DNA from 3 places in the Mesorhizobium sp. P2_A8 genome. Region 1 is predicted to be linked to each of the others. Evidence: predicted binding sites of a transcription regulator. Region 1 holds the regulator's gene; each other region holds the start of a gene.
What was found. The regulator PhoB, encoded in region 1, activates phosphate uptake and scavenging genes when phosphate is short. The targets are predictions, from matches to a motif close to TGTCATNNANCTGTCAT.

Region 1 (10,534 bases):
TGCCAGGACCACCGAGACCTTCGCCAACCTTCGTACGATGGTCGACCAGATGCCGATCGGTGTCCTGGTCCTTGATGCCGATTTGCGCGCTGAAGTCATCAATCGTGCGTTCTACGATTTCTGGCAGATCGACGCCCGGCGGGCCGAGATCGGCTGCAGCTTCCGTGAACTGATGGACGCCAGCCGCGACGTCGACCCATTTGGTTCCGACGACGTGACATGGCAGCGGCATATCACCGATCGCGAGGCGGAAATCAGGGCCGGCACAGCCGGATCACGGCAGTTCCCGCGCAATGACGGCCGCACGCTGATCTCGTCGATGGCGCCGCTCGCCGGCGGCAAGCGGCTGATCTCCTATGTCGACGTCACCGACATGAAGGATCGCGAGGCCGAACTTGCCGACGCGCTGGAGAAAGCGCGGCTGGCGGAAGCGGTGATCAACGCCGTCAAGGATCCGATCTTCGTCAAGGACGATCATTTGCGGTTTGTGTTCGTCAACGAGGCCTTCGCTGCCTTGTTTGGCCAGACCCAGCAAGCCATGCTTGGCAAGCCCGGCGGCGATTTCCTGTCAGGGCGCGACGTCGCGCTTTTCGAACAGAGCGAACGGGACGTGCTTGCCACCGGGCGCGCTTACGAGGTGGAAGAAAATTTCGAGGCCGATGGCGCCAGCCGCTCGCGCATCGTCAGGAAGAGCCGCGTTGGCATGCCAAGCGGCCGCAACTACGTCGCCGGTTTCCTGTTCGACATTTCCGACATGAAGCGCCGCGAGACCGAGGCCGAGGATGCTCGCAAGCATCTCGCCAGCGTGCTGGAATCCTTGCCGGCGGCCGTGATCATCTACGATCGCGACGACAAGTTCGTTTTCGCCAACCGCAAGATTCAGGATACGCTGCCGGCTTTGAAGCCGGCATGGCAGCCCGGCTGCACACTCCGCGAAGCGCTCATTCTCGGCCATTCGAACGGCTATTTCCGCTCAAGCGGCGACCCGCAAGTCGACAAGCTCTACGACGACGACGCCGCCCGCTGGCTGGACGCGATCCTCGCCCGCTATCGCTTGCCGAGTTCCTCGTTCGAGCGCCTCAATCCCGACGGGCGCTGGTATCAGGTCTACGACATGCGGACCGACGATGGCACGTTCATCGGCGTTCGCGTCGACATCTCCGAGATCAAGAGCCGCGAAAAGGCGCTGCGCGACAGCATGCGCCAGATCGATCTGTTCCGGCACGTGCTGGATGAGTTGCCGGTGGCCGCCTTCATCAAGGCGCAGGACCTGAGCATAGAGTTCGTCAACAAGGCCTGGTGCGCGATAACCGGCCTCGCCAAGGAAGACGTCATCGGTCGAACCGACCGCCAGCTGTTCGGTGCGCAGGACGCCGATAGCTACAGCCATGACGACACCGAAGTCGCCGTGAGAGGCACAGTCAAGGAGGTCGAGGAACCCGTCACCCATCGCGACGGCACGGTTCGGCAATTGATGACGCGCAAGAGCCGCCTGGTAGCGCTGGACGGATCGGTGCACCTGGTCGGTTCGAGCACCGACATCACCGACGTCAAGGCGCGCGAGCGCGCGTTGGAGGAGAGCATGCGCGAGAACGAGGTGTTCCGCAGCCTGATCGACAACGTGCCGGTGTCGATCTACGCCAAGCGCTCCGACCTCAGGCAGTTCTACGTCAACAAGGGCTGGTGCGATCTGACCGGCTTCGCCAAGGAAGAGGCGATCGGCAAGACCGACATCGAGATCTTCGGGCCGGACGGCCAGGCCTTTGTCGACAGCGACCTTGCGGTGCTGCGCACCGGTGAAACCCAGGAGGTCGAAGAGACGGTGACCGCAGCCGACGGCAGCGTCAGGCATCAGTTCGCCCGCAAGGGGGCGATGATCGCCTCCGACGGTTCGCTCTACCTGATCGGATCGACCACCGACATCACCGAGCTGAAGACGCGCGAGGCCGAGCTGCGCGAGGCGCGGCAGCGCGCCGTACTCGCCGACCGCGCCAAGTCGGAATTCCTCGCCAATATGAGCCACGAGATCCGCACGCCGATGAACGGCGTGCTCGGCATGGCCGAACTGCTGGCCAAATCGGACCTCGATCCGAAACAGAAGACGTTTACCGACATCATCGTCAAATCGGGCAACGCGCTGCTCACCATCATCAACGACATCCTGGATTTCTCCAAGATCGACGCCGGCCAGCTGGTGCTCGATCCGGCGCCCTTCAACCTTGCCGAGGCGATCGAGGATGTGGCGACGCTGGTGTCGACACGCGCCAAGGAAAAGGACCTTGAGCTCATCGTGCGCATCGAGCCTCGTCTCGAGAGCCTGTTCGTCGGCGATGTCGGCCGCATCAGACAGATCGTCACCAACCTGCTCGGCAATGCCGTGAAATTCACCGATGAAGGCCATGTGCTGGTCGACGTTACCGGCGAAAGGGTTCCGACCGGGACAAAACTGACGATCTCGGTCACCGATACCGGCATAGGTATCCCCGAGGAAAAGCTAAAACTGGTGTTCGAAAAATTCAGCCAGGTCGACACCTCGTCGACGAGGCGGCACGAGGGAACCGGCCTCGGCCTTGCCATCACGTCGCGGCTCGTCGAACTGATGGGCGGCGACATCGGTGTCGAGAGCGCCGAGGGCAAGGGCTCGACCTTCTGGTTCTCGGTCACGCTGCCTAGGGCCGGACAGCAGAACGGGCAACGCATCATGCCTGTCGACGTGACCGGCGCACGCGTGCTGATCGTCGACGACAATGCCGTCAACCGGGCCATCCTGACGGAGCAGATGACATCGTGGACGTTCGATTCCTGCGCAGCCGAAAGCGGTGCCGAGGGTCTCAAGGTGTTGATCGCCGCCGCCGCCTATGGCGTGCCGGTCGACTGCGTCGTGCTCGACTACCAGATGCCGGGCATGAGCGGCGCCGAAATGGCGCGGATCGTGCGCAACACCGCCGGCCTTGTTGGCACGCCGATCATCATGCTGACCTCGGTCGACCAGTCGCTCGCCAACACCAGCTATCGCGATCTCGGCATCGACGCCCAGTTGATCAAGCCGGCGCGGTCATCGGTGCTGCTGGAGACGCTGGTCGCCACCATCCAGCGGCATCGCCACAACACGACCGACACCCAGCCGCCGGCAGCCGGGATCCCTCCACGCAGCGTCGCGCGGCCACAGCAGTCGACACCGTCGGAACAAAGGGCGCTGCTGCAGCCGCCCTCGGTGCGCCCCCGGCCACCCGCGACGGGCGGCGGCGACAGGCTGGATATCCTGGTCGCCGAGGACAATGAGGTGAACCAGATGGTCTTCACCCAGATTCTCGGCGAGACCGGGTATGGTTTCGAGATCGTCGGCAATGGCCGCAAGGCGCTCGACGCCTTCGGCCGGCTCAACCCGTGCATGATCCTGATGGACGTCTCGATGCCGGAGATGAACGGGCTCGAAGCCACCGCCGCCATTCGCCGGCTGGAGGAAGAAACCGGCACGCATGTGCCGATCGTCGGCGTCACCGCGCATGCGCTGAAGGGCGATCGCGAACGCTGCCTGGAGGCCGGCATGGATGACTATCTGCCCAAGCCGATCAGCCCCAGGGCCCTTCTCGAGAAGGTCGAACGCTGGGTCGGTGTCAGCCGCCAGGCTCAGCGCAACGCCGGCTAAAGGCCGGCGTCGCCCCCTAAAGCGCGTCGCATTTGAACGGATCCAGGCGATGCGCGCTTCAGATCTTTGTTTGCGCACGTCGTTCTTCCCATGACCGGGGCCAGTTCGGGCGACATGCATTGGCCGCGTTGTGGTAGATTCGGCGGAGATTCGCTTTGCGCGCCGATGCAAGACTATGGCGCGATCGCACCATATCAAAGGCGGCGTCCAGCCGAGACAATGGCCACATCGAATTCCGCTCCTCCAGTTACGGGCGGGAGCAGCGACCGCCGGCATGAGACAGCGTCAACCTACCCCAACGGACCTGTTTTCGGCGATGGCCCGGCCACAACATGTGGTCGAGAGCAACGCGCTCCCGTCCGGATTTTCTTTGCCGAGCCGGCGATCGCGAAACCGCAGACCGGTCTCGAGTTGAAACGGTGCAAGTGCCTGATTCCGGGCGCAAAGCCGGGCTCCGTCGCGAATGCCGGCCGGCCGGCATTTTCCCCACTCCGATGACGCGTTACCGGGGTGACATCAAACTGTCATGCGACTGTAATAATCGAAGGCTATTGGCCTCAGCGGGCGCCGAGAGGAATGGCGCCGAGAGACCATCTTCCGAACAGGAGCAGGCCACATGAGACATTTCATCCGCTCGGCGGCCGTTGCTATTGCAATGGCTACGGCGTCCACCTTCACCCTTTCCGCGGCGATGGCAGCTGATCTTTCCGGCGCCGGCTCGACCTTCATCTATCCGGTGTTCGCCAAGTGGGCCGACACCTACAAGAAAGACACCGGCGTCGGCCTCAACTACCAGTCGATCGGTTCGGGCGGCGGCATCAAGCAGGTCATCGCCAAGACTGTCACCTTCGGCGCCACCGACAAGCCGATGTCCGACGCAGACCTGGAAAAGAACGGCCTCGTGCAGTTCCCGATGGTGATGGGCGGCATCGTGCCGATCGTCAACCTGACCGGCGTCAAGCCGGGCGAACTCATCCTTGACGGCAAGACGATCGCGCAGATCTACCTCGGCGCCATCACCACCTGGGACGATGCCGCGATCAAGGCGCTGAACCCGACCCTGACCCTGCCGTCGACGGCCATCGCCGTCGTCCACCGTTCGGACGGCTCGGGCACGACCTTCAACTTCACCAACTATCTGGTCAAGCTGTCGCCCGACTGGAAGGACAAGATCGGTTCGGACACGGCGGTCGAATGGCCGGTCGGCGTCGGCGCCAAGGGCAGCGAAGGCGTTGCCAACACCGTCAAGCAGACCGACGGCGGCATCGGCTACGTCGAGTATGCCTACGCCAAGCAGAACAACCTGTCCTACTCGAAGATGCTGAATGCCGCCGGCAAGGTCGTCGAGCCGTCGCTCGAATCCTTCGGCTCGGCTGCTTCGAATGCCGACTTCAAGGGCGCGAAGAACTTCAACGTCATCATCACCAACGAGCCCGGCGACGCCACCTGGCCGATTGCTGCTTCGACCTGGGTGCTGATCCACAAGACCCCCGACGACGCCGCAGCGACCGGTGAAGCGCTGAAGTTCTTTGCCTGGGCCTACAAGGACGGCAAGGAAACCGCCAAGGCGCTCGACTACGTCTCGATCCCCGACAGCGTCGTCGACCTGATCAAGGCCTCGTGGAAGGCCGACTTCCAGACCGACGGCAAGCCCATCTACGTCGGCGAATAATATCCCCTTGAAGGAGCGCCGCGCCGCGGCGCTCCTTTTCCCTCCACTCAAAAGAGCCGAGCTTCACATGAGCGCTGTCCAGGAAGCCTTGCCAGCCATTCGAGGTTCGCGCGACGCGACTGTCAGGCGGTTCGCGCTGACCGACGCGATCTTCCACGGCATGACCCGGGGCGCCGCCATACTGGTGCTGGTCCTGCTCGGCGGCGTTGCGATCTCGCTGTTTGCCGGCTCCTGGCAGGCCCTGTCGACGTTTGGCTTCTCCTTCCTGACCAGCGAGAGCTGGAATCCAGTGACGGAGAAATTCGGCGCACTGGCGCCAATCTATGGCACCATCATCACATCCGCCATCGCCATCCTGATTGCCGTGCCGCTCGGCATCGGCATCGCCATCTTTCTCACCGAACTTTGCCCGCGCCCGCTGCGGCGCCCGATCGGCATGGCGGTGGAACTGCTCGCCGGCATCCCCTCGATCATCTACGGCATCTGGGGCCTATTCGTGCTGGCGCCCTTCCTGCAGACGACCGTGCAGCCATTCATCATCGGTGCGTTCCACGGCATTCCCGGTCTTAACAGCCTGTTTGCCGGTCCGCCCTACGGCATCGGCCTGCTGACGTCGTCGCTGATCCTTGCCATCATGGTGCTGCCTTTCATCACCTCGATCACCAAGGACGTCTTCGACACGGTGCCGCCGGTGCTGAAAGAGTCCGCCTACGGCATTGGCTGCACGACCTGGGAAGTGACCCGCCGCGTGGTCATTCCCTATACAAGGATCGGCATCATGGGCGGCGTCATGCTCGGCCTCGGCCGCGCGCTCGGCGAAACCATGGCGGTGACCTTCGTCATCGGCAACGCGCACCGCATCAGTTCCTCGCTGTTCGCGCCGGCGACGACGATTTCCGCCACCATCGCCAACGAATTCACCGAAGCCGTCGGCGACCTCTACACCTCCTCTCTGGTGGCGCTCGGCCTGATCCTGTTCGTCATCACCTTCCTGATCCTCGCCATCGCACGCTACATGCTGATGCGCATTGACGCCCGCACGGGAGCCTGACCGATGTCGACAGCCACATCGCTTCACCAGAGCCGCAAGCGGAAGAATGCCGTGATGATGACGCTCTGCGTCGCCGCCGCGGGCATCGGACTTGCCTGGCTGGCGCTGATCCTCGGCGCACTGGTCTACAAGGGTACTGCCGGCCTGTCCTTCGACGTATTCACGCAGATGACGCCGCCGCCCGGCGACGCCGGCGGCCTGCTCAACGCCATCTATGGCAGCGTGGTGATGACCATCATCGCCGTCATCGTCGGCACGCCGATCGGCGTGCTGGCCGGCACCTACATGGCTGAATACGGCCGCTTCTCGAAGCTCACCACCGTGGTGCGCTTCATCAACGACATCCTGCTGTCGGCGCCATCAATCATCATCGGCCTGTTCGTCTACGAACTGATGGTCCGGCCGATGGGGCATTTCTCGGCGATTGCCGGCGCCGTCGCGCTTGCCATCCTGGTCATCCCGGTCGTCGTGCGCACCACCGAGGACATGCTCAACCTGGTGCCGAACGCGCTGCGCGAAGCCGGCACCGCGATCGGTGCGCCGCGCTGGGTGGTTATCAAGTCGGTCGCCTACCGCGCTGCCCTGTCCGGCATCGTCACCGGCATATTGCTGTCGATCGCCCGTATCTCGGGCGAGACGGCGCCGTTGCTCTTCACGGCGCTCAACAACCAGTTCTGGTCGAGCAATCTCAACGCGCCAATGGCCAGCCTGCCTGTGACCATCTTCCAGTTCGCTCTCAGCCCTTACGAGGAATGGCAGCAACTGGCCTGGACCGGCGCACTCATCATCACATTGACGGTTCTCGCGCTCAGCATCTTTGCGCGCAGCCTGACAGGACGCAGAGAGGACAAATGAGCCAGATGTTGTCTCCAGACATGACGATCGCCGCCGAGGCAACCGCCAGCAAGGCCAAGATCGAAGTCAAGAACCTCAACTTCTACTACGGCCAGAGCAAGGCGCTGAAGGACATCACGCTGTCGTTGCCCGAGCGCAGCGTCACCGCCTTCATCGGTCCTTCGGGCTGTGGGAAGTCGACGCTGCTGCGCGTCTTCAACCGCATCTACGAACTCTATCCCAAGCAGACCGCCGAGGGTCAGGTGCTGCTCGACGGCCAGAACGTTCTGGACCGCTCGCAGGACCTCAACCTTTTGCGGACCAAGATCGGCATGGTGTTTCAGAAGCCGACGCCGTTCCCGATGTCGATCTATGAAAACATCGCCTTCGGTGTCAGGCTCTATGAGAAGCTCAGCAAGTCGGAGATGGACGGCCGCGTCGAGCAGGCGCTGAAGCGTGCGGCTCTGTGGACCGAGGTCAAGGACAAGCTCAACGCCAGCGGCCTCAGCCTCTCCGGTGGCCAGCAGCAGCGGCTCTGCATCGCCCGAACCGTGGCGGTGAAGCCGGAAGTCATCCTGCTCGACGAGCCGGCCTCGGCGCTTGACCCGCTGTCGACCGCCAAGATCGAAGAACTGATCGACGAGTTGCAAGCCGACTACACGATCGTCATCGTCACCCACAACATGCAGCAGGCGGCGCGCGTGTCGAAGCAGACCGCCTTCATGTATCTGGGCGAACTGGTCGAGTTCGACCGCACCGAGAAGATCTTCACGTCGCCCCGCGAGAAGCGCACGCAGGACTACATCACCGGCCGCTTCGGCTGAGCTCAGGCATACGAGGGACAGGATCATGGGCGAACACACAGTCGCTTCTTTCGACGAGGATCTCGGACAGATCAGCAGGCTCATCAGTGACATGGGCGATCTCGCCGGCTCGATGGTCGGTGGTGCCACCAAGGCGCTGCTGAATTCCGACAACGCGCTGGCACAGCGCGTTGTTTCAGACGACGCGATCATGGACGCGCGCCAGCGCGAGCTTGATGACCGCGCCATCACGCTGATCGCCAAGCGGCAGCCGATGGCCGACGATCTGCGCCATGTCGTCGGTTCGATCCGCATGGCCGGCGATCTCGAACGCATTGGCGACCTTGCCAAGAACATCGCCAAGCGCGTCGGCACCGTCGGCCTCAGCGTCACGCCGCGCGACCTGTCGCATTCCATTGACGGAATGGCGCAGCTGGTGCTGATCCAGGTGCAGGGTGTCATCGAGGAATATGCGGCGCGCGACGCCGCGGCCCTGGCGAAACTGCGCGCAGACGACGAGCGCATCGACGTCAAATACACCTCCGTGTTCCGCGAACTCCTGACCTACATGATGGAAGACCCGCGCAACATCACCGCCTGCACGCATCTTCTGTTCTGCGCCAAGAACCTCGAGCGGATCGGCGATCACGTCACCAACATCGCGGAGAATGCGTATTATGTTCTGACCGGTACGCAGTTGCCCGCCAATCGTCCGAAGCAGGACGAGACGGCAATGTCCGCGCCGGCGGCATGACGACAGGGGTGACCAGCCGATGATCGCGCCACGCATCATGGTGGTGGAGGACGAGGAGCCGCTCGGTGTGCTGCTCCGCTACAATCTGGAGTCCGAGGGTTACCAGGTCGAGGTGGTGACGCGCGGCGACGAGGCCGAGATCCGGTTGCAGGAGAACGTCCCCGACCTTCTGGTGCTCGACTGGATGGTGCCGGCGGTTTCCGGCATCGAACTCTGCCGCCGGCTAAGGATGCGTCCTGAGACCGAGCGGCTGCCGATCATCATGCTGACCGCGCGCGGCGAGGAAAGCGATCGTGTGCGTGGCCTCTCGACCGGCGCCGACGATTATCTGGTCAAGCCGTTCTCGACCCCCGAATTCATGGCCAGGGTCAAGGCGCTGCTGCGCCGCGCCAAGCCGGAAGTGCTGTCCAGCGTGCTCAAGGTCGGCGACATCGTGCTCGATCGTGAATCGCACCGGGTCTATCGCAAGAAGAGCGAGATCCGGCTCGGACCAACCGAGTTTCGCCTGCTCGAGTTCATGATGCGTCATCCCGGTCGGGTGTTTTCGCGCAGCCAGCTGCTAGACAATGTCTGGGGCGAGACGATCTACATCGACGAGCGCACGGTGGACGTGCATGTCGGCCGGCTGCGCAAGGCGGTCAACAATGGCCGCATGCCCGACGTCATCCGTACCATTCGTGGGGCGGGATACGCGATCAGGGAAGATTGACTCCCGTCTGATTCACGCGACGTTCTTGCCGACGATGCCGGATCTTGTGTGAGTGCCAAGCGCGAAAATTTCCTGGTCGACGAAGGTCAGTGCGCGCATGGCGCAGCCTTCGCGGATCAGTGGCAGTTCGTTCGGCTCGGTGTCGAAGGAAATCGATTTCGAGTGCTGGCCGCCTGCGGTCTGGGCAATCGCCTCGCGCAATGCCGGCTCGATCAGGTCGAAGGCCGCGGCGCTGACACCGACCATGGCGACCGGCGCCGGATCGATCAGCGCGAAGAGGCTGCCGAGACCGTAGCCGAGCGCTTCGCCGGCCTTGCGATAGGCCTCGCGCTCGGGTCCATCGCTTTCGCGGGCCGCGGTCGCCAGGGCGCGCATATCGGCGTCGCTGACATCGGCGACTGGTTCTGCGTCCTCACTCATCTGCCTTGCGTTGCGCCAGATGGCGTAGTTGCCGGCATAGGCCTCGACGCAGCCGCGCCGGCCGCAGCGGCACAGCGCGCCGTTCGGCCGATGGATCATGTGGCCGAACTCGCCGCCCGAAGAATGGGTACCGGTGAACAGTTCGCCCTTCAGCACCAGGCCCATGCCGATGCCGTGCGACAAAAGGATGGCGATGAAGTCGTCGCGGTAGCGATCAGGGTCGCGCCAGCGCAGCGCCACCGCCATCATGTTGCAGTCGTTCTCCATGGTGGCGGGAATGCCGAACTCGTCCTCGAGTATGTCGGCGAAGGCGATATCGGTGTGCGGCGTGATCGGCGACCACAACATGGCGCGGGCACGCGTGTCGGTGATGCCCTGGATCGCCAGCGCGATGCGGGCGACATTGCGGACGTCGAGATCGGGGTCTTCGAGGCGTCGCCGCACGATGGCGACGCATTCGCCGACCAGCGCGTCGCGCGACATGGTCAGCGTGTCGAGCCGGCGCTGTTCCTCGGCGATCACCTGGCCGGCATAGTCGATGACGGCGACGGAGAGGAAGTTCAGCGACAGCACCACGGTCATCACTGCCGCTGCTTCCGGATTGAGGCTGAGGCCGACCTGCGGCCGGCCGCGTTTGAGCGA
Region 2 (10,534 bases), 1.0 Mb from region 1:
CGATCACCGTATCCTTGCCGGCGCCGCTTGGGCCGACAACGGCGACGAAGACGCCGTCGCGGATCGGAAACGTCTCGGCGGACAATTCACGCTCGATCAACGCCGACACCATCATGCGACCCGGCGTCCCTGCCGCCAGACCGTGCGCACGACCGGAACATGGTCGTCGACACGCACGCGCACCAGGTCGGCGCGGCGGCCCTGCTCGATGATGCCGCGGTCGGTCAGCCCGACCGCTTCGGCCGGGTTCTTCGAGACCATGGCGACTGCCTGCGGCAGGGAAATGCCTTCGACGACGTCGCCGAGGAAGAACGCCGACTGGATCAGGCTGAACGGAATGTAGTCGGACGACAAGATGTCGAGCAGGCCGTCGCTGGCCAGTGTGCGGGCCGAGACATTGCCCGAATGCGAGGCGCCGCGCATGACGTTCGGCGCACCCATCAGGACGCCGAGCCCGGCCGCTTTCGAGGCCCTGGCGGCTTCTTGCGTGGTCGGAAACTCGGCGACGCGCACACCTTGTTCGATCGCCTCGTTGACATGGCCGATCGTGGCGTCGTCATGGCTTGCCAGCACGATGCCGCGCTCATGGCAGGCGGCGGCGATCACCGCCCGATTCGGTGCCGAATTGCGCGCCGATTCTCCCATCCGCTTTTCGCAGAACAGTTTGAAGTCGCGGTCGGTCAGCTTCAGCTTGCGCTGGTAGTAGTAGGCATAGGTTTCGAGGTTGACGAACTGGCGCTGGCCGGGCGCATGGTCCATCAGCGATGCCAGCTTGACGCGCTCGTCGCCGTCGAAATTGGCGAAGGCCTTGAGGCAGTCCGGCGCCGAAACCTCGCAGCGCAGATGGATGAAATGGTCGGCCCGCAGACGATCCTGCTGGACACTGTCCTCGATCGCGTCGGTCAGCTTGCGGATGTCGTCCGATGTCAGGTCGGCGTCCTCGTCCATGCCGACGCGCAAGGCATCCAGCACGGTGGTGATGCCGGCGGTTGCCACCTGCGCGTCGTGGGCAAGCACGGCGGCGATCGGGTTCCAGCGCACCTTCGGCCGCGGCGCGTAGTGGCCTTCGAGATGATCGGTGTGGAGTTCGACCAGCCCGGGGATGATATAGTCGCCGCCCATGTCCTCGCCGGTCATGTTCCCGCCGGTTTGGCCGGTGCCGGCATCGATGCCGGCGATAAAGCCGTCGCGCAGCACCAGCGAGCCCTCGACGATCTCGTCGGCAAGCACGATGCGGGCGTTGGTAAGAACAGTCTCGGCGGTCATTTCAGGCAGTCCTTGCTTGGTTCCGGCAGGGGTTGTTCCGGCAGGGGTTCTTCAGGCAGTTCTTCTGGCCGGGCGGCGCCCGAGCGCGTGATGGGAGAGCACCATGAATGGTGCGCCTGGTTCGGTTTCGACAAACAGCGTCAGCGCATCCACCAGCACCGGCTGTTGCAGCACGTCGGCGAACAGGCTGTCGATTGCTAGGCGAAGACGAGGGCTTTCCTGTGGCCCCGCCCGGCCGGACAGCGTCATGTGGAAGCGAAAGGTCTCGAAGACATAGGGATAGCCCCACTGGCATAGATTGCGGAACTCGGCCGGCTTCAGCGAATCCGGGCTGCGTCGCTCGATTTCCGCCTCGGTCAATGGCGCGCGAAAACGGTCGAAACCGAGCACGACGTCATCGGCGAAGCGGTTGAGAGCAGGCAGCGGTCCTTCCGGCACCAGCGCAAAGAAGCTATCGATCTGGCTGGCGACAAGGCGCGGGATTGCCACCACCGGCGTCGCTTCGGCAAAATGGTCGAGTGCGGCGCGCAGCGAGGCCTCCGTCTCGTTGGCCGCCAGGCGGAACGGTGCTTTCAGCGTCGCGTGAAAACCGTAGCGCCGCGCCGAAGCGGTGTGGAAGGCGACTTCCGCCGCCGATAGATCGGCCACCGCCTCCACCGGCCTTGTCGCGGCCCCAAACGGGTCGCGCCCCAGCCAATTGGCGGCGATCCGCGCCAGCGGCTCGTCCTTCCGGGGGGTGAAATAAATGGCGTAGCGCATGAGAAGTCCTCGTCAGTTCCGCTGCCATAGGTGATTTCCATGACGGATTGACGAAGCTTGAAGGGTTTTCGAGGGCAAATCGACCCGGCGGGGTCCTTAGCCGACGATTTTTCCAAGCTGGACCAATAGCTTCACCCGAAAGGTATGACCGATCAGGCCTTCATCAACCATTCGTGCTCGGGCGCGTTGTGGATTTTCCACGTCCGCTTCGGCCCGGCCATCACGTTGAGATAGTAGAGGTCATAGCCATGGCAGGCGGCGCAGGGGTGATAGCCCTCGGGTACCATCACCACATCGCCATCCTCGATCGCCATCGCCTCGTCCAGTGCGCGATGGCCGTTCTTGTCGGCGTCGGTGTAGACGCGCTGGAAGGCAAAGCCCTGCGGCGGATTGAGGCGATGATAGTAGGTTTCCTCAAGATAGGATTCGGCCGGCAGGTTGTCCTGGTCATGCTTGTGCGGCGGGTAGCTCGACGTGTGGCCGCCGGGCGTGATGACCTCGACCACCAGCAGTGAATCGGCCGGCTTGCCCTCCGGCAGTATGTTTGTGACGTAGCGCGTGTTGGTGCCTTTGCCGCGCACCTCCTGGCCGAGATCGTCCGGTCCGATCACGCGCACCGGCAGACCGCCGCCAAGACCTGGCGCCGAGCAGACCGCGAGTTCCAGTTCGGTGTCGGCCGTTACCGACCAGCCGGAGCCTTCCGGTATATAGACCGACCACGGCTTGCCCTCGAAGGGCGACATGCGCTCGCCGAGCAGGCCGAGGTCCTTGCCGCCGGCGGACGCCGTGCCCTTGCCGGTGACGAACACCAGGCAGACCTCGCGATCGTCCGTTTTTCCCGAGGCGCTCTCGCCAGGCTTCAGCCGATGCAGGTCGAAACCGACATAGGTCCAGCCTGCGATCTGCGGCGTCACATGGGCGACGCGGCCATGGCCCTTGTTGGCCTTCACCAGCAGCTTCGACATCCGGTTCACTCCTTCGGTTCGGGCTCGGCCGCTGCCTTGCTCTCGTCGGCCGGTTTGTAGAGATAGAAGAATTGCCAGACGGCGTAGCCGGCGAAGCCGAGCGCGAGCACGCCCCAGAACGGCGTGCCGGTGGCGAATTCGATGATCGACCAGATGACGCAGACCGCGACGACGGCGACACGCCGCCACAAAGGCCGGAAAAACGGGTGCTCGGAATCTTTCATCCGACCAACCTACAGCAACCCGGCGTCGCCGAGAACCGGCGCGTCTGGCATTGGCAAAGCCCTGGGCATTGGGAAAGCCCTAGGCATTGGGAAAGCCCTGTGTCTCGACCGTATAGCCGGCCGCCGTCATCACCCGCATCAATTCCTTGTGGCCAACCTGCGCCATCCTGAGCGGTGGATTCTTCTTCGGGTCCTGCTCGGCCTCGACCACGAACCAGCCCTCATAGCCATGGTCCGCGAACCGCTGCACGATGGCGCCGAAATCCAGCGAGCCGTCACCCGGCACCGTGAAGGCGCCGAGCGCAACGGCATCGAGGAAGGACTGCTTCGTGCGATCGAGCTTGTCGATCACTTCCATGCGCACGTCCTTCACATGCACATGGCTGATGCGCTTGTGATGGTTGTCGATGGCGCGCAGGACATCGCCGCCGGCAAAGGCCAGGTGCCCGGCATCGAGCAGCAGCGGAATGCCGGCTCCGGAATAATTCATGAAGGCATCGAGTTCCGGCTCGGTCTCGACCACCGCGGCCATGTGGTGGTGATAGGAAAGCGGCATGCCTTGTTCGGCGCACCATTCGCCGAATTCGGTTAGGCGTTTCGCATAGGCCTTCATCTCGTCGTCCGGCAGCTTCGGCTTGGTCGCAAGCGGCTTCGAGCGGTCGCCCTGGATCGAGCGGCCGACCTCGCCATAGACGATGCAAGGCGCGTTCACCGCCTTGAACAGATCGATCATTGGCTGGATGCGATCCTTGTTGTCAGCCATCTCCCCTTCGACCAGCGTGCCAGAGAACCAGCCGCCGCACAGCGTCACGTCGGCTGCCTTCAGGATCGGCAGCATGACATCCGGATGATTGGGAAAGCGCCGGCCCATCTCCATGCCGGTGAAACCGGCCGAGCGCGACTGGCGCAAACACTCCTCCAGCGAGACGTCGTCGCTGAGTTCCGCAAGATCGTCGTTCCACCACGCAATGGGGGACATGCCCAGTTTGGCTTTCAAGTCTTCACTCCGGTTTCAGACCATTCGGACCGGGTTCGCCCGGTCATTTTCAATTCAAGGCAGCGTTGGCATCAATCGCCGATGGTTTGCATCTGCCGCTTCGCTTCATAGGCCTTGCGCGCCGCGTTCACCTGGGCTCGCGTCGACACTTCCGGCACCGCCACATCCCACCAATGGCCGCCGGCGTCGGTGGAAACCAGAGGATCGGTGTCGATGACCAGCACGGTCGTGCGGTTGTTCTTCCTTGCCTTTTCCAGCGCGTTTTCCAGCCCGGCGATCGACGGCACTTTCTCGGCGATCGCGCCCATGCTCGCCGCATGTGCGGCGAAGTCGATATCGGGCAGGACCTCGTGGCGCGAGTCCTTCAGGAGATTGTTGAAGTTGGCGCCGCCGGTCGCCATCTGCAGCCGGTTGATGCAGCCATAGCCACGATTGTCGAGCAGCACGATGGTCAGCTTGAGGCCGAGCATCACCGAGGTGGCGATCTCGGAATTCAGCATCAGGTAGGAGCCGTCGCCGATCATGACGACGACCTCGTCGTTGGGCTTCGCCATCTTGGTGCCGAGCCCGCCGGCAATCTCGTAGCCCATGGTCGAGAAGCCGTATTCGGCGTGGTAGGAGCCGGGCGCGCCCGCTTGCCAGAGCTTGTGCAGTTCGCCGGGCAGACCACCGGCGGCATGCAGCAGCGTCACGCCAGTGCCCATCGCACGCTGCACGGCGCCGATCACTTGCGCGTCGGAAGGATAGGCGGCATTGGTCGACGCCGTCACCTTGGCGGCCTCGGCCTGCCAGGCCGTCTTGCCGGTGGCCGCATTGTCGGTCCAGCTTGCCGGCGCCTTCCAGCCCTTCAGCGCCGCGCCGAGCTCGGCCAGCCCCTCCGCCGCATCGGCGACCAGTGGCAGCGCCCGATGCTTGCCGGCGTCGAACGGCTGCACGTTGAGCCCGATGATGGTCTTGCCGGAGTTCTTGAACAACGCCCACGAGCCGGTGGTAAAATCCTGCAGGCGCGTGCCGATGGCCAGCACGACATCGGCTTCTTCGGCCAGCCGGTTGGCGGCCGAGGTGCCGGTGACGCCGACCGCCGCCATGTTCAGCGGATGATCGTCCGGCAGCGAGGATTTGCCGCCTTGCGTCTCGCAGACCGGAACGCCGGCGCCTTGCGCGAATTTCGCCAGCTCGTCCGACGCCTGGGAATAGAGGACGCCGCCGCCGGCGATCACCAGCGGCTTCTTTGCGCCCTTGAGCGCCGCCACCGCGGCGGCAAGCTCATGGCGGTCCGGGCGCGGCCGGCGCTGGTGCCAGACCCGCTCGGCAAAGAAGCTCTCTGGATAATCATAGGCCTCGGCCTGCACGTCCTGGCACAGCGACAGCGTCACCGGGCCGCAATCGGCCGGATCGGTCAGCACCTGCATCGCGCGGGTCAGCGCCGGGATGATCTGCTCCGGCCGCGTGATCCGGTCGAAATAGCGAGACACCGGACGGAAGCAGTCATTGACCGTCGCCGTGCCGTCGGAGAAATCCTCCGCCTGCTGCAGCACCGGATCGGGGATGCGGTTGGCGAAGACATCGCCGGGCAGAAACAGAACCGGCAGCCGGTTGACGTGGGCCAGTGCCGCCGCCGTCACCATGTTGAGCGCGCCGGGGCCGATCGATGACGTCGCAGCCATGAAGCGGCGGCGGAAATTGGCCTTGGCATAGGCGATCGCCGCATGCGCCATCGCCTGTTCGTTGTGGGCGCGGAAGGTCGGCAACTCGTCGCGCACCTGGTAGAGCGCTTCGCCGATGCCGGCGACATTGCCATGGCCGAAAATCGCCCAGACGCCGCCGAAGATCGGGACTTTCTTGCCGTCGATCTCGGTCATCTGCTTGCTGAGAAAGCGGGTCAGCGCCTGCGCCATCGTCAGGCGGATTGTCTTGCTCATGGTATTTTCCTCCGCAGTCCTATGCCGCGCCTTCTTATGCTGCTTTGCGGCCGCGCGCGGCAAGCCACGCTTCGGTCAGCTGTTCGAAGCGCGACGCCATGTCGGCGATCGCCTCGTCATCCGACATCTTGCCGGCCAGCCATTGTTCGGCCGCGTGGACGAAGATGGTGCGGCCGACGGCAAACCCCTTGACGATGGGCGCCTTGGCGGTGGCGGCGAACGCCGCTTCCAGCTCGTCTTGCGGCGCTTCCAGCCCGAGCAGCACGACGCCGCGGCACCACGGATCGTGCTTCAGGATCACCGCTTCGATCTTGGCCCACGCAGCCGCCGAAGCCTGCGGTTCGAGCTTCCACCAGTCCGGCTTGATGCCGAGCGCGTAGAGTTCCTCCAGCGCGCGCGGAATGGTCGTGTCGTCGAGCTTGCCGTGCTTGCCGGCGATGATCTCGACGAGGAGTTCTCGGCCTACTTTCCGCGCCGCCTCGAACAGCGCGCGCAGCTTCTGCTGCTGCTCTTCCTTGAGCGCCGCCGGATCGTCGGGATGATAGAAGCACAGGCACTTGATGCAGTGGTCGACCGGCCATTCGACAAGCTGCGAGCCGATGTCCTGCGAGAATTCAAAGCGCAGCGGCCGTGAGCCCGGCAATTCGACCGGCCGCCCGAGCCAGGCGAAGGGATGGCGGGCGAATTCGAACATCGCCTCGCGGCCATGCTTCTCGTCGATCAGCATGCCATAGCCGTCGCGGCCGGCAGCGACCTTCGCCGCCGCCTTGACCGCCAGCACCTTGAAGTCGCGGATTCGTGCGGGATCGGCACCGGCCTTCGCCGCCACATCCTCGAGCTGGATGCGGTGGTCGCAGGCGAGCGCCATCAGCGAGGGAACGTCGCGCCGGCGGGTGGTCGCCCAATGAATATGGTTGATCGCCTCGTCCTTGCGCAGCGCCAGGTGCTTGCTGCCGTTCTTGAGGAAGAACTGCAATTCCTCGAAGGTCGGATATTCCGGCGCACAGAGCAGCCGCGACACGGCAAAGGCGCCGCACGCATTGGCCCAGGTCGCCGCCGTGGCATGATCTTCCCCACCCAGCCAGCCGCGCAGGAAGCCGGACATGAAGGCATCGCCAGCGCCCAGCACATTGTAGATCTCGATCGGAAAACCCTTGCCGACGATGCCGTCTTCCAGATCGTCGCTGATCGGCCCGTCATAGACGATGCAGCCCATGGCGCCGCGTTTCAGAACGATGGTCGCCGCAGACAGCGAGCGGATCGTCTTCAATGCGCTTAGGCAGTCGTCGGCGCCCGACGCAATCATGATCTCTTCCTCGGTGCCGACGATCAGGTCGCAATCGGGCAGTACAGTCTTCAACTGGGCCGAGACCCGGTCCGACTTGACATAGCGCTCGAACCCTTCGGCATGGCCGGCCAGACCCCAGAGGTTCGGCCGATAGTCGATGTCGAACACGACCTTGCCGCCCTTGGCCTTGATGATGCGGATGGCCTTGCGCTGGGCGGCATCGCTGTTGGGGCGGGAAAAATGCGTGCCGGTGACGACGATGGAGCGCGCCGAGGCGATGAAGGCCTCGTCGATGTCTTCCGGCGCCAGCGCCATGTCGGCGCAGTCCGAGCGGTAGAAGATCATCGGCGAAACGCCTTCGTCCTCGACCGACAGCAGCACCAGCGCGGTCAACCGCTCCTTGTCGGTCTTCAGCCCGTCGACGTTGACGCCTTCGCGCTTGAGCTGTTCGCGAATGAAGCGGCCCATCTGCTCGTCGCCGACGCGGGTGAGCAGCGCCGAGCGCAGTCCGAGCCTGGCCGTGCCGACCGAGATGTTGGCCGGGCAGCCGCCGACCGACTTGGCGAACGAGGTGATGTCCTCCAGCCGCGAGCCGATCTGCTGGCCATAAAGGTCGACGGAAGCACGCCCGATGGTGATGACGTCGAGCGGCGCCTGTTTCGCGTCCACGGCTTCGCTCATTGGAACCTCCCGTCGGCCTTGTTGTTTTGGGGTACACGCGCGAGCGGCAGCGTGGCGCCGGGGAATATGAAATAATAATTCCAATCCATAGTCAATATGGAATGAGCATTCCTTTGCCTAAAATTGCCTTTGAGGTGGCTGCTAGACCTTGCGTCTCTTACTTGTGCTGCGCCGCTTCTCGCCGACGCCGACGGTCAGCGCCATGGCCAGAGCCATCGTCGCCGACAGCGAGCGGAAGCCGGCGAAATCCGCCTCGGCAACCTCGAACCAGACGCTGGCGAACTGCGCGAGCGGTGAGAACGAGCTGTCGGTGATGGCGACGATCGGCACGCCCTGTTCCGAAATGCTGCGTGCCTCCTCGATGGTGGCCGGCGCGTAGGGCGAGAAGCTTATGGCGATGACGGCATCCGCCGGCGTGGCGAATGCGATCATCTCGGCGTTCAGCCCGGCCGCGGATTCGATCAGCTGGTTGCGGATCTTCAATTTGCCCAGCGCGTAGGCGATGTAGGACGCCACCGGATAGGAACGGCGCTTGGCCAGCACGTAGATGGTCTCCGCCTTTGCCAGCAGGGAAATCGCGTCTTCCAGATGCGCGTCGTCCAAGGTGCGCGAAATGTCGTTGAGCGAGGTGCTGGCGGCGGCGACGAAGCCGTCGAAGATTGCCCGGTGGCCGGCGCCGCCTTCGGCCTTGACGCGCAAGGCCTGCAGGCGTTCGTCATAGGATGAATTGCGCTCGCGCAACCGCTCGCGAAACACCTGCTGCAGGCTGGTGAACCCGTCGAAGCCGAGCTGCTGGGCGAAGCGGATCAAGGTCGACGGCTGCACGCCCGCCGACGCAGCGATGCTGGCGGCGGTGCCGAAGGCGATGTCGTCGGGATTGTCGAGCGCATAGGCGGCGATCTGGGCGATGCGCTTCGGCAGGCTTTCGCGCCGGTCCAGGATGGTGGCGCGCAGCGTCTCGAAATCGCGAGGTACCCGTTCGTCCATCGTCGCTCTGTCCAGGCTCATCTATATGGGTACCCTCTCTGCCCCATCATAGCGAGCCTGCGCAAGAACGCCATAATAAATGAGGCAGACATTCCATTCCAAGGGAAAATGGACTAATTCATCCACGCAACGCTTCAGGCAGTGGAGAAACGGAAAATGGTCGGCGTCGGTCTTATCGGCACGGGTTTCATGGGCAAGTGTCACGCCATCGCATGGAGTGCCGTCGGCGCCGTCTTTCCCGACGTGGCCAAGCCCCGCCTCGTCCATCTTGGCGAGATCAATGAAGACCTCGCCAGCCGCAAGGCGGGCGAGTTCGGCTTCGCCAAGGCGTCCGGCGACTGGCGCGCCGTCGTCAACGACCCGGAAGTCGATATCGTCTCGCTCACCACGCCCAACCAGTTCCATCCGGAGATGGCCATCGCCATCCTCGAGGCCGGCAAGCATCTGTGGTGCGAAAAGCCGATGGCGCCGAGTTTTCCCGAGGCCGAAGCCATGGCGGCTGCGGCGAAAAAGTCAGGGAAGGTCGCCGCACTCGGCTACAACTACATCCAGAGCCCGGCCATCCGTCACATCGGCGCGCTGCTCGACGAGAAGATCATCGGCGAGGTCAACCATCTGCGCATCGAGATGGACGAGGACTTCATGGCCGACCCGGAGGCGCTGTTCTTCTGGAAGCACGAAGCCGCTTCCGGCTATGGCGCGCTCGACGATTTCGCCGTGCATCCGCTGTCGCTGGTCTCAGCCTTGTTCGGCCGCGTTGCCAGCGTCATCTGCGACATGGCCAAGCCCTATGCCGACCGCAAGCTCGCCGCCGGCGGCCGCCGCGCGGTGGAGACCTACGATATCGCCAGCGTACTGATGCATCTGGAGAACGGCATTGCCGGCACGCTGCTGGTCAACCGTTCGGCCTGGGGCCGCAAGGGCCGCATCGCCATCCAGATTTTCGGCTCGAAGGGATCGATCCTGTTCGACCAGGAGCGGATGAACGAAATCCAGCTCTACGTGACGGCTGATCGCCCGACCGAGCAGGGCTATCGCACCATCCTGGTGGCGCCGCATCACAAGCCCTACGACGCCTTCCTGCCGGCGCCCGGCCATGGCCTCGGCTTCAACGATCTCAAGATCATCGAATGCCACGAGCTGCTGACGCGGCTTGCCGGCAAGCCGGCGCGGGTCATCGAGTTTGCCGAGGGGCTCGAAATCGAGCGCACCGTGCACGCAATGGCACGCTCGTTCGAGGAAAAGCGCTGGGTGAATGTACGGTAGTCCCTCGCTTGGCATAGGCCATCCGCCTCGCCAGCTTCAGCCGGCGGCGACCGGGGCGTTCGTCTCCCACCCGTCTACCCAGACCTGCCGCAGCCGATCGCCTTCGCCCTTGAACCGTAGCCCTGTCGCCTGGCAATCCTCGATCCGGTCGCTGCGGAAATTGCGGATCGCCTGGCGCA
Region 3 (10,534 bases), 160 kb from region 1:
CGGAATGGTCATGAAGAACTGACGGAACAACAGCGTTGCGGTGGCCGAGGCGATCAGCGGGATGATCAGGCCGGCATAGGTGTCGATCATACCGAGATCGACCATCACCTTGTAGGTCGGCAGGATGCGCACCTCAACGGGAAGCATCAGGGTGATGAAGATCAGCCAGAAGAAGACCATCCGCAGCGGAAAACGGAAGAACACAATCGCATAGGCCGACAGGATCGAGATGAAAATCTTCCCCACCGCGATGCCGAGCGCCATGATCGTGGTGTTGAGCAGCAATCGACCGACGCTGACGCCGCCGATGCGGCCGACACCGCCGAACAGTGCCTCGCTGTAATTGTTCCAGAACTGGTCGCCGGGCAAGAGCGGCAATGGCGGCTTGAGGATGGTTTGCAGCGTCTGCGTGGAGGCGACGAAGGTGTAGTAGATCGGGAAAGCGACGATCAGTATGCCGAGGATGAGCACCGCGTGGGCGATGACGGTGCGGAGCGGGGACTGGCCGATCATCGCTCGCCCTCAGCCATAGTGGACTTTGCGTTCCACATAGCGGAACTGGATGGCCGTGAGCGAGATGACGATGACCATCAGGATGACCGACTGCGCCGCCGAATCGCCCAGGATCAGATTGACGAAACCGTCATTGTAGACCTTGTAGACCAGCGTCTCGGTCGTCTTTCCCGGCCCGCCGCCGGTGACTGCATGGACGATGCCGAAGGTGTCGAACAGGGCATAGACGGTGTTTACGACCAGCAGGAAAAAGGTCGTCGGCGCAAGCAGCGGGAAGACGATGGTCCAGAAGCGCTTGGTCTCCCCGGCACCGTCCATGGCCGCCGCCTCGATCAGCGTCTTCGGCACCGCTTGCAGTCCGGCGACGAAGAACAGGAAATTGTAGCTGATCTGCTTCCAGGCAGCTGCAGACACCAGCAGGATCATGGCGTGGTTGCCGTTGAGCAACGGGTCCCAGTCGATACCAAGGCCTCTCAAGGCGTAGGCCAGCGAACCGATCGATGGGTTGAACAGGAACAGCCACAACATGCCGGCAATCGCCGGCGCCACCGCATACGGCCAGATCATCAGCGTGCGATAGAGTCCTTTGCCCCGCACCACCTTCTCGGCCATGACGGCAAGCAGCAGTGCCACCCCCATGGCGACGATCGCGGTCGCCAGCGAAAACACCACCGTGACCTTGATCGAATTGAGGTAGGCCGGGTCGGCCAGCACCTTTCGGAAATTGGCAAGCCCGACGAACTTGCTCTTCAGTCCGAACGGGTCTTCTCTGAGCATCGATTGGTAGAGCGCCTGACCGGTCGGCCAGTAGAAAAAGATCAGCGTAATGGCGAGTTGCGGCGCCACCAGCAGGTAAGGCAGGGTCTTGTTGGGAAAGGCGACGCGTGGAGACAGGGTGATTTCCCTCGCTATTCAGGAAATCGTCCACGCGAGTCTGCGTGGACGAGATTTAACTGAGACAAATCGCTTCAGTTCCCGATCGCTTCCTGGATCGCCTTGTTGCCGCGTGCCACCGCGTTGTCGAGCGCCTGCTGGGCGGTCTGCTGACCGGCCAGCATCTTCTCGAACTCCTCGTTCTCGATGTCGCGCACCTGCGGCAGGTTGACAAGGCGCACGCCCTTCGAATTCTCAGTCGGCGCCTTGCCCAGCATCTGCAGGATCGGCGTCTCACGACCCGGGTTCTTGTCATAGAAGCCGGACTTCTTGGTGGCCTCATAGGCAGCGAGCGTCACCGGCAGATAACCCGACTTCTGATGCAGATATTCCTGCACTTCGGTCTTGGACAGGTAGGCGAAGAATGTTGCAACGCCCTTGTATTCCTCGTCCGATTTGTTGCCGAACACCCACAGGCTGGCGCCTCCCGGTGTGGTGTTCTGGGGTGCGCCCTTGGCGTCGCTATCATAGGGAAGCTGGCCGATGCCATAGTTCATGCCTGACTTGGCAATGTCACCAAGGCCACCCGACGATTCGGTGAAGATGCCGCATTCGCCGGCAAGAAAGATCTGCTTGGCTTCGGAGGTGCGGCCGCCATATTTGAAAGTGCCGTCCTTGGCCAGGTCGGCGATCGCTTGGAAATGGTTGACGAAGATCGGCGCATTGATCTTGAGCTCGACGTCGGTGCCGGCAAGCCCGTTCTGGTTGGTGCCATAGGAAACGTCGTTCCAAGCAGCGAAGGCCTCAAGGTGGATCCAGGTCAACCAGGTTGAGGTATAGCCGCAGGAGGCTGCGCCGCTCGCCTTGATCTTCTTGGCGTCTTCCCACACCTCGTTCCACGTCTTCGGCGGGTTGTTCACATCAAGCCCCGCCTTCTGGAAGATGTCCTTATTGTAGTAGAGGATCGGCGAGGAGGAGTTATACGGGAAGGACAGCATGGTGCCGTCCGGCTTCGAATAATAGCCGACGATGCCGGGCAAATACTGGCTCTTGTCGAAGGTCATGCCGGCGCTGGTCAGCACTTCGGCCACCGGCTTGATCGCGCCTTCGGCGGCCATCATGACGCCAGTACCCACATCGAACACCTGGATGATGTCGGGCGCTTGACCCGCACGGAAGGCAGCAATGCCGGCATTTAGCGTCTCGGGATAAGTACCCTTGAATACAGGAAGGATTTCATAGTCGCTCTGGCTGGCATTGAAATCCTTGGCGATCTTGTCGACCACCTCGGCATTGGCACCGGTCATGGCATGCCACCAACTGATCTGGGTGACGGCGAAAGCGGAGGTGCTGGAAAGCATGGTCAAGGTGGCGGCAACACCGGCCGCGAAGCCGAACAACTTCATGTTTCATCTCCCGTTTGTCATTGGCGAAAGGGGCACTCCCGCAAAGGCAATATGTGTCGGCCATGACAATCGGACAACGGTTTTATTGCTGTTTCGTGAACTTCAAATCCGGCTAAACTAGCGTTCCCTCGAGCCGGAAAGACCACGGAGAGAAAATACCAAGCCGGCTCAGCGATCAAATGAGCATGGTAGAGCTGTCGACGACCGCCGACCGCTTTGCGCTCAGCCTGATGGGCCCAGTGCCGCCTCGACCAGCCGCTTGGCGTCTGGCATAGCGTGACGAGCCAGAGCTTCTAAGATCCATGAATCCCGATCTCTGAAGCAGATCCGGCCCATTGAAACCGCGTCAATCCGGACGACGGCCTGATCTCCCGCAGCCGCCCTACCCTGGAAAGCACGCTAGGGTTGCAGGGTGCTTAATCGATCCTTCAACGGCCAAGCGCTAATCAATCACAATCATATTATCATATTGCCTTCTTCATTTCCGATAGATCAGGTTAGAGAAGATGCTGACGGTCTACAATTGTATCGTCAACGAACACGATCTGAGACTGGTCGCGCTCGCCGCGTTGATCTCGGGATATCGTCCTTTTCTGCCGTCAACCTGCTTCACCACGTCGGCAGATCGACAAATCGAAACCGGCTTGCCTGGTTGATGATTGCGGCGGCGTCGACCGGCTTTGGTATCTGGGCAACGCATTTCATCGCCATGCTTGCGTTCACGCCGGGAATACCCAACGCATACAACCCGGAACTCTCCGCGCTCTCGCTTGCCGCCGCCGTCGTCCTGACCGCCGGCGGCATGTGGGTCGCCACATTGCGCAACGGGCTCGACCATTATCTCGTCGGCGGCGCCATTCTTGGCGGTGGCATCGCCACCATGCACTACATCGGCATGGCGGCATTCGAGGTGCAGGGCCGGATTGAATGGAACCCTCTGCTGGTGGCGATCTCCTTGCTGGCGGGGGTATCGCTTGCCGCCCTGGCACTCGTTGTTGTCCTGCGTCGCCCATCGCTGTCTGCGACACTGGGCGGCGCGGTGCTGTTGACGCTGGCGATCTGCACCTTGCATTTCATCGCGATGGGCGCGGTGTCCATCGTCCCGGATTCCTCGATCGAGATATCGCCATACACGATCGAGCCCACTTCGCAGGCCTTTGCCGTAGCGGCCGCCAGCCTGGTGATCCTCATTCTCTCGGGCACGGCACTTTGGATCGATCTGCGCTTCCGCCGCCAGAAGCTCGAGGCCGACCGCATGCACGGTCTGGCCAACGCCGCCGTGGAGGGTCTGATCGTCTGCGACGGCAACCGCATCATCAGCGCCAATGACAGCATGGCGAAGCTGACGGGCATGGCAACCGTGACGCTGAACGAGATGCAGCTTGACGACCTCTTCGGGTCCGATATGTCTGGCTTCGGCGAGCAGCCGCATGAGGCCGAATTGCGCGGCCACGACGGCACGGGCATTCCCGTCGAGCTGATCGCCAGGACCATTGACTACTGTGGCAAACCTCACAACGTGATTGCAGTCCGCGACATTCGCGAGCGCAAGAAGGCGGAACAGGAGATCCTGCGCCTTGCCCATTTCGATCCATTGACCGGACTTGCCAATCGCCGCAGCTTTTCCAGCCGGCTCGAAATGGAAATCGTAACGATGGGCCGGGTCAGGAAAAGCGGCCATTTGGCGCTTCTGCTGCTCGATCTCGACCGGTTCAAGGAGGTCAACGACCTGTACGGGCACGGCGCTGGCGACGCCATGCTGCAGAAGGTTGCGCATTGCGTCACCGGCATTCTTCGTCAAGGACAGATGGTTGCGCGGCTGGGCGGCGACGAATTCGCCATCATCGCCCCAAACCTGACCGACCCGTTGGAGGCCGGCCGCATCGCCAACGCCGTGCTGAACGCGATGCGCGAGGAAAACAGGCTGTCAGTCGGCGGCGGCCTCGTGTCAGCCAGTATCGGCATCGCGCTTTATCCATCGGATGCCGAAAACCAGGCCAGCCTGATAACCCACGCCGATACCGCACTCTACCGGGCCAAGACCGAAGGCAAGGACACATACCGGTATTTCGAGGCCTCGATGGGGGCCGAGGCCCGCGACAAACGCGTGATGGAGCACGAACTGCGCCAGGCCGTCGCGCGCAAGGAGTTTTATCTCGTCTACCAGCCGCAGAAGGAGATCAGCAGCGGAAAGATGGTCGGCTTCGAAGCCCTGATCCGCTGGCGGCATCCAACGCGCGGCGACGTGCCCCCGACGATATTCATTCCGGTGGCCGAAGACAGCGGAGCCATCGGCCAGATTGGCGAATGGGTGCTGACGGCGGCCTGCGAGGAAGCCGCCCGCTGGGAAAATCCACTGACGGTGGCCGTCAACGTCTCGGCGGTGCAGCTTCACAATCCGAATTTCAGCCGCAAGGTCCACGAGACACTGCTGAATTCCGGTCTTGCGCCGGGCAGGCTGGAGCTGGAGATCACCGAGACCGCACTGGTGAAGGATATGCCGCGCGCGCTGGCGACCTTGCGGCAGGTCAAGGCGCTGGGCGTGCGCGTGGCCATGGACGATTTCGGAACCGGCTATTCCTCGCTCTCCAACCTTCGTGCCTTTCCCTTCGACAAGATCAAGATCGATGGCTCCTTCATAAAATCCGTCGACAAGAACGGTCAGGTCGCGGCAATCGTGCGCGCCGTTCTGGGGCTTGGTCGCGGCCTCGGCCTGCCGGTTCTGGCGGAGGGTGTCGAGACGCTCGGCGAACTGAAATTCCTCGACGCCGAAGCCTGCGAGATCGGCCAGGGCTACTATATCGGCAGGCCCGGCCTCATCGAGGAATTCGGCGACCTGACCGGTGTCGTCGCACCCCGGGTCGGCAATGACGCCGCTGGCGAGCGCGACAGAAGCGTCCTGGCCTTCGCACCCGCGCCTGCACTCGGTCTGAACAGGGCCTAAAGCGGTTCAGTGTTTGAAGCGCACCACCCGTTTAGACGCGATGCGCTTCAGAGGCTTTCGGGCTTGAGCGCCGTCTCGACCAGCCGGTTGGCGTCCGGCCCCGACCATTCGGCCGGGCCATTCATATGGGCGATCAGGCAGCCCTCGCCATCGATCAGCATGGTGACGGGAAGACCAAGCGCCAGGCCGCGCGTCTTGAGGTCGTTGAACAGCGCCATCGTCGAATCCCGGTAGTAGCCGAGCGTCTCGACGCCGGTCTCGCTGAGGAACTTCTTCGGCTTCACATCGTCGCCGGCATCGACATTGACGGCGATCACCTGAAAGGCATCGCTGCCCTTTTCCTTCTGCAGCGTATCGAGCGCCGGCATTTCGGCACGGCATGGCGCGCACCACGTCGCCCACAGATTGAGCAGCACCGTCTTGCCGGCATGACCGGCGAGCGTCATCGGCTTGCCGTCCGGACCGTTGAAGGCGAGCGCCTTCAACGATTGCGGCGGATCGGCTGGCAACAGCGCGGCAACCTCGCCAGTCGCCGAGGCCGCGATCTTCTTGGCGCGGTCGCTCTTGGCGGCACAGGCGACATCGTCCTTGCTGTCGCCGATGGCCACTTGTGCCGGTGCGTTGTTGCCAGACCGGCTCTCGCTGACATATACCGCGACCGCGCCGGCCAGCACGCCCGCCACCAAAGCGGTGAGGATCAGGCGCGGGGCCGGGAAGAATCTATTACCGTCTGCCATTTTCTCAAAACTGCTCCGAAGCACGGGTTATAGCGATGAGCGACAAGAAGACCAGCAACCAGATGTGGGGCGGACGTTTTGCCTCGGGTCCGGCCGCGATCATGGAAGCGATCAACGCGTCGATCTCGTTCGACCGCAAACTCTATGCGCAGGACATCCGAGGCTCGATCGCCCATAGCGAGATGCTGGCGCAAACGGGCATTATTTCGGCGGCCGATCAAGAAAAGATCGCTCACGGGCTGAACACGATTCTGAAAGAGATCGAAGCCGGCACGTTCGAGTTCTCGACCCGGCTGGAAGACATCCACATGAATATCGAGGCTCGCCTCGCCGACCTGATCGGCCCTGCAGCGGGCCGGCTGCACACCGCCCGCTCGCGCAACGACCAGGTCGCGGTCGACCTGAGGCTGTGGGTCAAGGACGAGTGTTTTCGCGTCGCCGAGGCGTTGAAAGGGCTGATCGCGGCGCTGCTGGCGCGGGCCGAGGAGCATGCGGCGACGGTGATGCCCGGCTTTACCCATATGCAGGCGGCGCAACCGGTGACCTTCGGCCATCACTGCATGGCCTATGTCGAGATGTTTTCGCGCGACCTCTCGCGCGTCCGCGACGCGATCGAACGGATGGACGAAAGCCCGCTCGGTGCCGCGGCACTTGCCGGCACCAGCTTCCCGATCGACCGCCACCAGACGGCCAAGGCGCTCGGCTTCCGCGAGCCAATGCGCAACTCGCTGGACAGCGTTTCGGACCGGGATTTCGCGCTGGAGTTCCTCGCTCTTGCCGCGATCTGCGCCACGCATTTGTCGCGGCTCGCCGAGGAGATCATCATCTGGTCGACGCCGCAATTCGGCTTCGTCAGACTGTCGGACAGCTTTTCCACTGGCTCGTCGATCATGCCGCAGAAGAAGAACCCCGATGCCGCAGAACTGGTGCGCGGCAAGACCGGCCGCGTCACCGGCCATCTGGTCGGCCTGCTGACGGTGATGAAGGGCATGCCGCTGACCTATGGCAAGGACATGCAGGAAGACAAGGAATCGGTGTTCGATGCCGCCGAGACGCTTGACCTGATGCTGGCGGCGATGACCGGCATGGTCTCGGACATGACGATCAACGCTGCGGCGATGAAGAAGGCCGCCGGCTCCGGCCACGCGACCGCCACCGACCTTGCCGACTGGCTGGTGCGCACGCTCGGACTGCCGTTCCGCGAGGCACATCACGTCACTGGCCGGGCGGTGGCGCTGGCCGAAGAGAAGAAGGTGGGGCTGGAGAGGCTTTCGCTGGAAGACCTGCAGTCGATCCATCCCGGCATCACAGGGGATATATTTTCGGTGCTGGCGGTGCAGAACTCGGTCAAGAGCCGCACCAGTTTCGGCGGCACCGCGCCGTCGGAAGTCAGGAAGCAGATTCGCGGCTGGAAAAAGCGCATCGCAAAGGCGTGAACCCGGGGTGCAATACGCTGAGAACTCGGCTAAAAGCGGCGGCTGGAAAAAGTTTCGGACGGATGGATCGATGACCGGAAGCAGGATTTTGGTGACGCTGACGCTGCTGGTGGCGATTGCGGCCGTCTCGGCTTGCGGCAGGAGGGGCGGTCTCGACACGCCCTATGAGGCAGCCGTCCAGGCGCGCAAGGATGCCTCGAAGGCGCACCAGCCTGTGCCGCCGGAGCCGGAAAAACCGGTTCAGGACAAGAAGTTCTTCCTCGACCCACTGATCTAGCGCCGATGAGACCGCGGGGAGTCTTTCCAAACCCGGTCCCATCGTGCTCCAACTTTCCGGAACCACTCTCGTGAACCATTTCGACTACCGCGACGGCGTGCTGCATGCCGAGGACGTCGCGATCCCTGATATCGCGGCACAGGTCGGCACGCCGTTCTACTGCTATTCAACGGCCACCCTGACCAGGCACTACCGGGTGTTTGCCCAGGCCTTCGCCGGGCTCGACGCGCTGGTCTGCTACGCCATGAAGGCCAATTCCAACCAGGCAGTGCTGCGGACGCTGGCCAGGCTCGGTGCCGGTGCCGACGTGGTGTCGGAAGGCGAATTGCGCCGGGCGCTGGCCGCCGGCATCCCGGCAAGCAAGATCCTGTTTTCGGGTGTCGGCAAGACCGCGCGCGAAATGGACTTCGCCCTCGCCGCCGGCATCCTTTGCTTCAATGTCGAATCCGAACCTGAACTGGAGCTGCTGTCGGCGCGTGCCGCGGCACTTGGCAAGGTGGCGCCGATCTCGCTGCGCATCAATCCCGATGTCGACGCCAAGACCCACAAGAAGATCTCCACCGGCAAGGCCGAGAACAAGTTCGGCATCCCGTGGCAGCGGGCGCGCCAGGTCTATGCCCGGGCCGCAAAGCTTCCGGGTCTGAAGGTCACCGGCATCGACACCCATATCGGCAGCCAGATCACCGAGCTGCAGCCCTTTGACGACGCCTTCGCCCTGCTTGTCGATCTGGTCGGCGCATTGCGCGCCGATGGCCATGCCATCGAGCATGTCGATCTCGGCGGCGGCCTCGGCATCCCCTACCGCGTCGACAACAACCCACCACCCCTGCCCGATGCCTATGCCCACATCGTCAGGAAGCATGTCACCAAGCTTGGGCTCAAGGTGATGTTCGAGCCCGGCCGGCTGATCGTCGGCAATGCCGGCATCCTCGTCTCCGAAGTGATCTTCGTGAAAGAGGGCGACGCCAAGAATTTCCTTGTCGTGGACGCCGCCATGAACGATCTGATCCGGCCAACGCTCTACGATGCCTTCCACGACATTCGGGCGGTGGTGCAGCCGCCGGCCGACACGCCGCGCATGCTGGTCGACGTCGTCGGCCCGGTCTGCGAAACCGGTGACTATATCGGCCTCGACCGTGACCTGCCCAGGCTGAAGGCCGGCGACCTGATCGCCGTTTCTACCGCCGGCGCCTATGGCGCTGTGCAGGCCGGGACCTACAACACCCGCCTGCTGGTGCCCGAGGTGCTGGTCGACGGTGACCGGTTCCACATCGTGCGTCCGCGCCTGACCTATGACGATCTGATCGGGCTGGATTCGGTACCCGACTGGCTCGCATAGACGCCTGCCCGGGCCACAACGCCCGGACAGCGACCCTACAGCCTGTTCTGGATGAGCGCCCTGGTGTCGGCGATCCTGTCCTCGTCGCGGCGGTAGAACGTCCACTGCTTGATGCGCTTGGCACGCAGCAGGCCGGCCTGGGTGAGCACGCGCATGTGCTCGCTGAGCGTCGCCTGTGTGATGCCGAGCTTCTCGGCGATCAGCAGCGCGCAAACGCCATCCTCGACCAGATCGCCGTCGGCCTGACGTGGGAAATGCGCGCGCGGATCCTTCAGCCAGTCGAGGATTTGCAACCTGCGTTCGCTGGCGATCGCCTTAAAGACATCAACCTCTTGCATTTAGCCATTTTGCCAAGTTACTAATTGCTGTCAATCCCGGGAGACGTCGATGACCAACGGCAACACGATCACACGCGAACGCATTGCCGCGATGGAACCGCGCATTCGGCCCTATGTGCGCCACACACCGGTGTTGGGCGTCGACATGGCCGATTTCGACCGGCCGCCGCTGGCGATCGACCTGAAGCTCGAATGCCTGCAGCATTCCGGCTCGTTCAAGGCGCGCGGCGCCTTCACCAATCTTTTGGAGAGAGCGGTTCCCAAGGCCGGCGTCGTCGCTGCATCGGGTGGCAATCACGGCGCCGCAGTCGCTTATGCCGCCATGCGGCTCGGTCACAAGGCGACCATCTTCGTTCCTGAAGTGAGCCCGCCCGCCAAGCTGGAGCGGATCCGTTCCTACGGCGCCGAACTGGTTGTCGGTGGCGCCCGCTATGCCGAGGCGCTGGCCGCCAGCGAACGTTTCGCCGAGGAAACCGGCGCCTTGCAGATCCATGCTTTCAACCAGGAGGAAACGCTGGTCGGCCAGGGCACGCTCGGGCTCGAGATAGAGCGCGACCTGCCGCAGATCGACACGCTGCTGGTCGCCGTCGGCGGCGGCGGCCTGATCGGCGGCGTCGCCGCCTGGTTCGCCGGCCGCATCCGCATCATCGCAGTCGAACCGGAGGGGGCAC

Region 2: a site for PhoB is predicted at 2,065-2,081, ahead of AC1D10_RS00600 (DUF1045 domain-containing protein). Genes of this name have one in related genera too.
Region 3: a site for PhoB is predicted at 2,855-2,871, ahead of ugpB (sn-glycerol-3-phosphate ABC transporter substrate-binding protein UgpB). Genes of this name have one in related genera too.

What each region holds. Positions count from the first base shown of each region.
Region 1 is NZ_JBFUDB010000001.1:1,113,902-1,124,435, forward strand. Features, by position in the region: gene AC1D10_RS05485 (PAS domain-containing protein) at 1-3,649, shown strand, start outside; gene pstS (phosphate ABC transporter substrate-binding protein PstS) at 4,266-5,321, shown strand; gene pstC (phosphate ABC transporter permease subunit PstC) at 5,389-6,372, shown strand; gene pstA (phosphate ABC transporter permease PstA) at 6,376-7,227, shown strand; gene pstB (phosphate ABC transporter ATP-binding protein PstB) at 7,224-8,030, shown strand; gene phoU (phosphate signaling complex protein PhoU) at 8,056-8,763, shown strand; gene phoB (phosphate regulon transcriptional regulator PhoB) at 8,783-9,472, shown strand; gene AC1D10_RS05520 (ROK family protein) at 9,485-10,534, opposite strand, start outside.
Region 2 is NZ_JBFUDB010000001.1:114,445-124,978, reverse strand. Features, by position in the region: gene phnN (phosphonate metabolism protein/1,5-bisphosphokinase (PRPP-forming) PhnN) at 1-115, opposite strand, end outside; gene AC1D10_RS00605 (alpha-D-ribose 1-methylphosphonate 5-triphosphate diphosphatase) at 112-1,266, opposite strand; gene AC1D10_RS00600 (DUF1045 domain-containing protein) at 1,318-2,025, opposite strand; gene iolB (5-deoxy-glucuronate isomerase) at 2,178-2,990, opposite strand; gene AC1D10_RS00590 (DUF3329 domain-containing protein) at 2,996-3,214, opposite strand; gene iolE (myo-inosose-2 dehydratase) at 3,294-4,211, opposite strand; gene iolD (3D-(3,5/4)-trihydroxycyclohexane-1,2-dione acylhydrolase (decyclizing)) at 4,283-6,133, opposite strand; gene AC1D10_RS00575 (bifunctional 5-dehydro-2-deoxygluconokinase/5-dehydro-2-deoxyphosphogluconate aldolase) at 6,168-8,102, opposite strand; gene AC1D10_RS00570 (MurR/RpiR family transcriptional regulator) at 8,244-9,089, opposite strand; gene AC1D10_RS00565 (Gfo/Idh/MocA family protein) at 9,246-10,355, shown strand; gene AC1D10_RS00560 (helix-turn-helix transcriptional regulator) at 10,392-10,534, opposite strand, start outside.
Region 3 is NZ_JBFUDB010000001.1:1,276,029-1,286,562, reverse strand. Features, by position in the region: gene ugpE (sn-glycerol-3-phosphate ABC transporter permease UgpE) at 1-513, opposite strand, end outside; gene ugpA (sn-glycerol-3-phosphate ABC transporter permease UgpA) at 523-1,407, opposite strand; gene ugpB (sn-glycerol-3-phosphate ABC transporter substrate-binding protein UgpB) at 1,482-2,792, opposite strand; partial or broken gene AC1D10_RS06290 (putative bifunctional diguanylate cyclase/phosphodiesterase) at 3,299-5,736, shown strand; gene tlpA (thiol:disulfide interchange protein TlpA) at 5,784-6,473, opposite strand; gene argH (argininosuccinate lyase) at 6,509-7,909, shown strand; gene AC1D10_RS06275 (hypothetical protein) at 7,980-8,186, shown strand; gene lysA (diaminopimelate decarboxylase) at 8,257-9,525, shown strand; gene AC1D10_RS06265 (ArsR/SmtB family transcription factor) at 9,561-9,863, opposite strand; gene AC1D10_RS06260 (threonine/serine dehydratase) at 9,913-10,534, shown strand, end outside.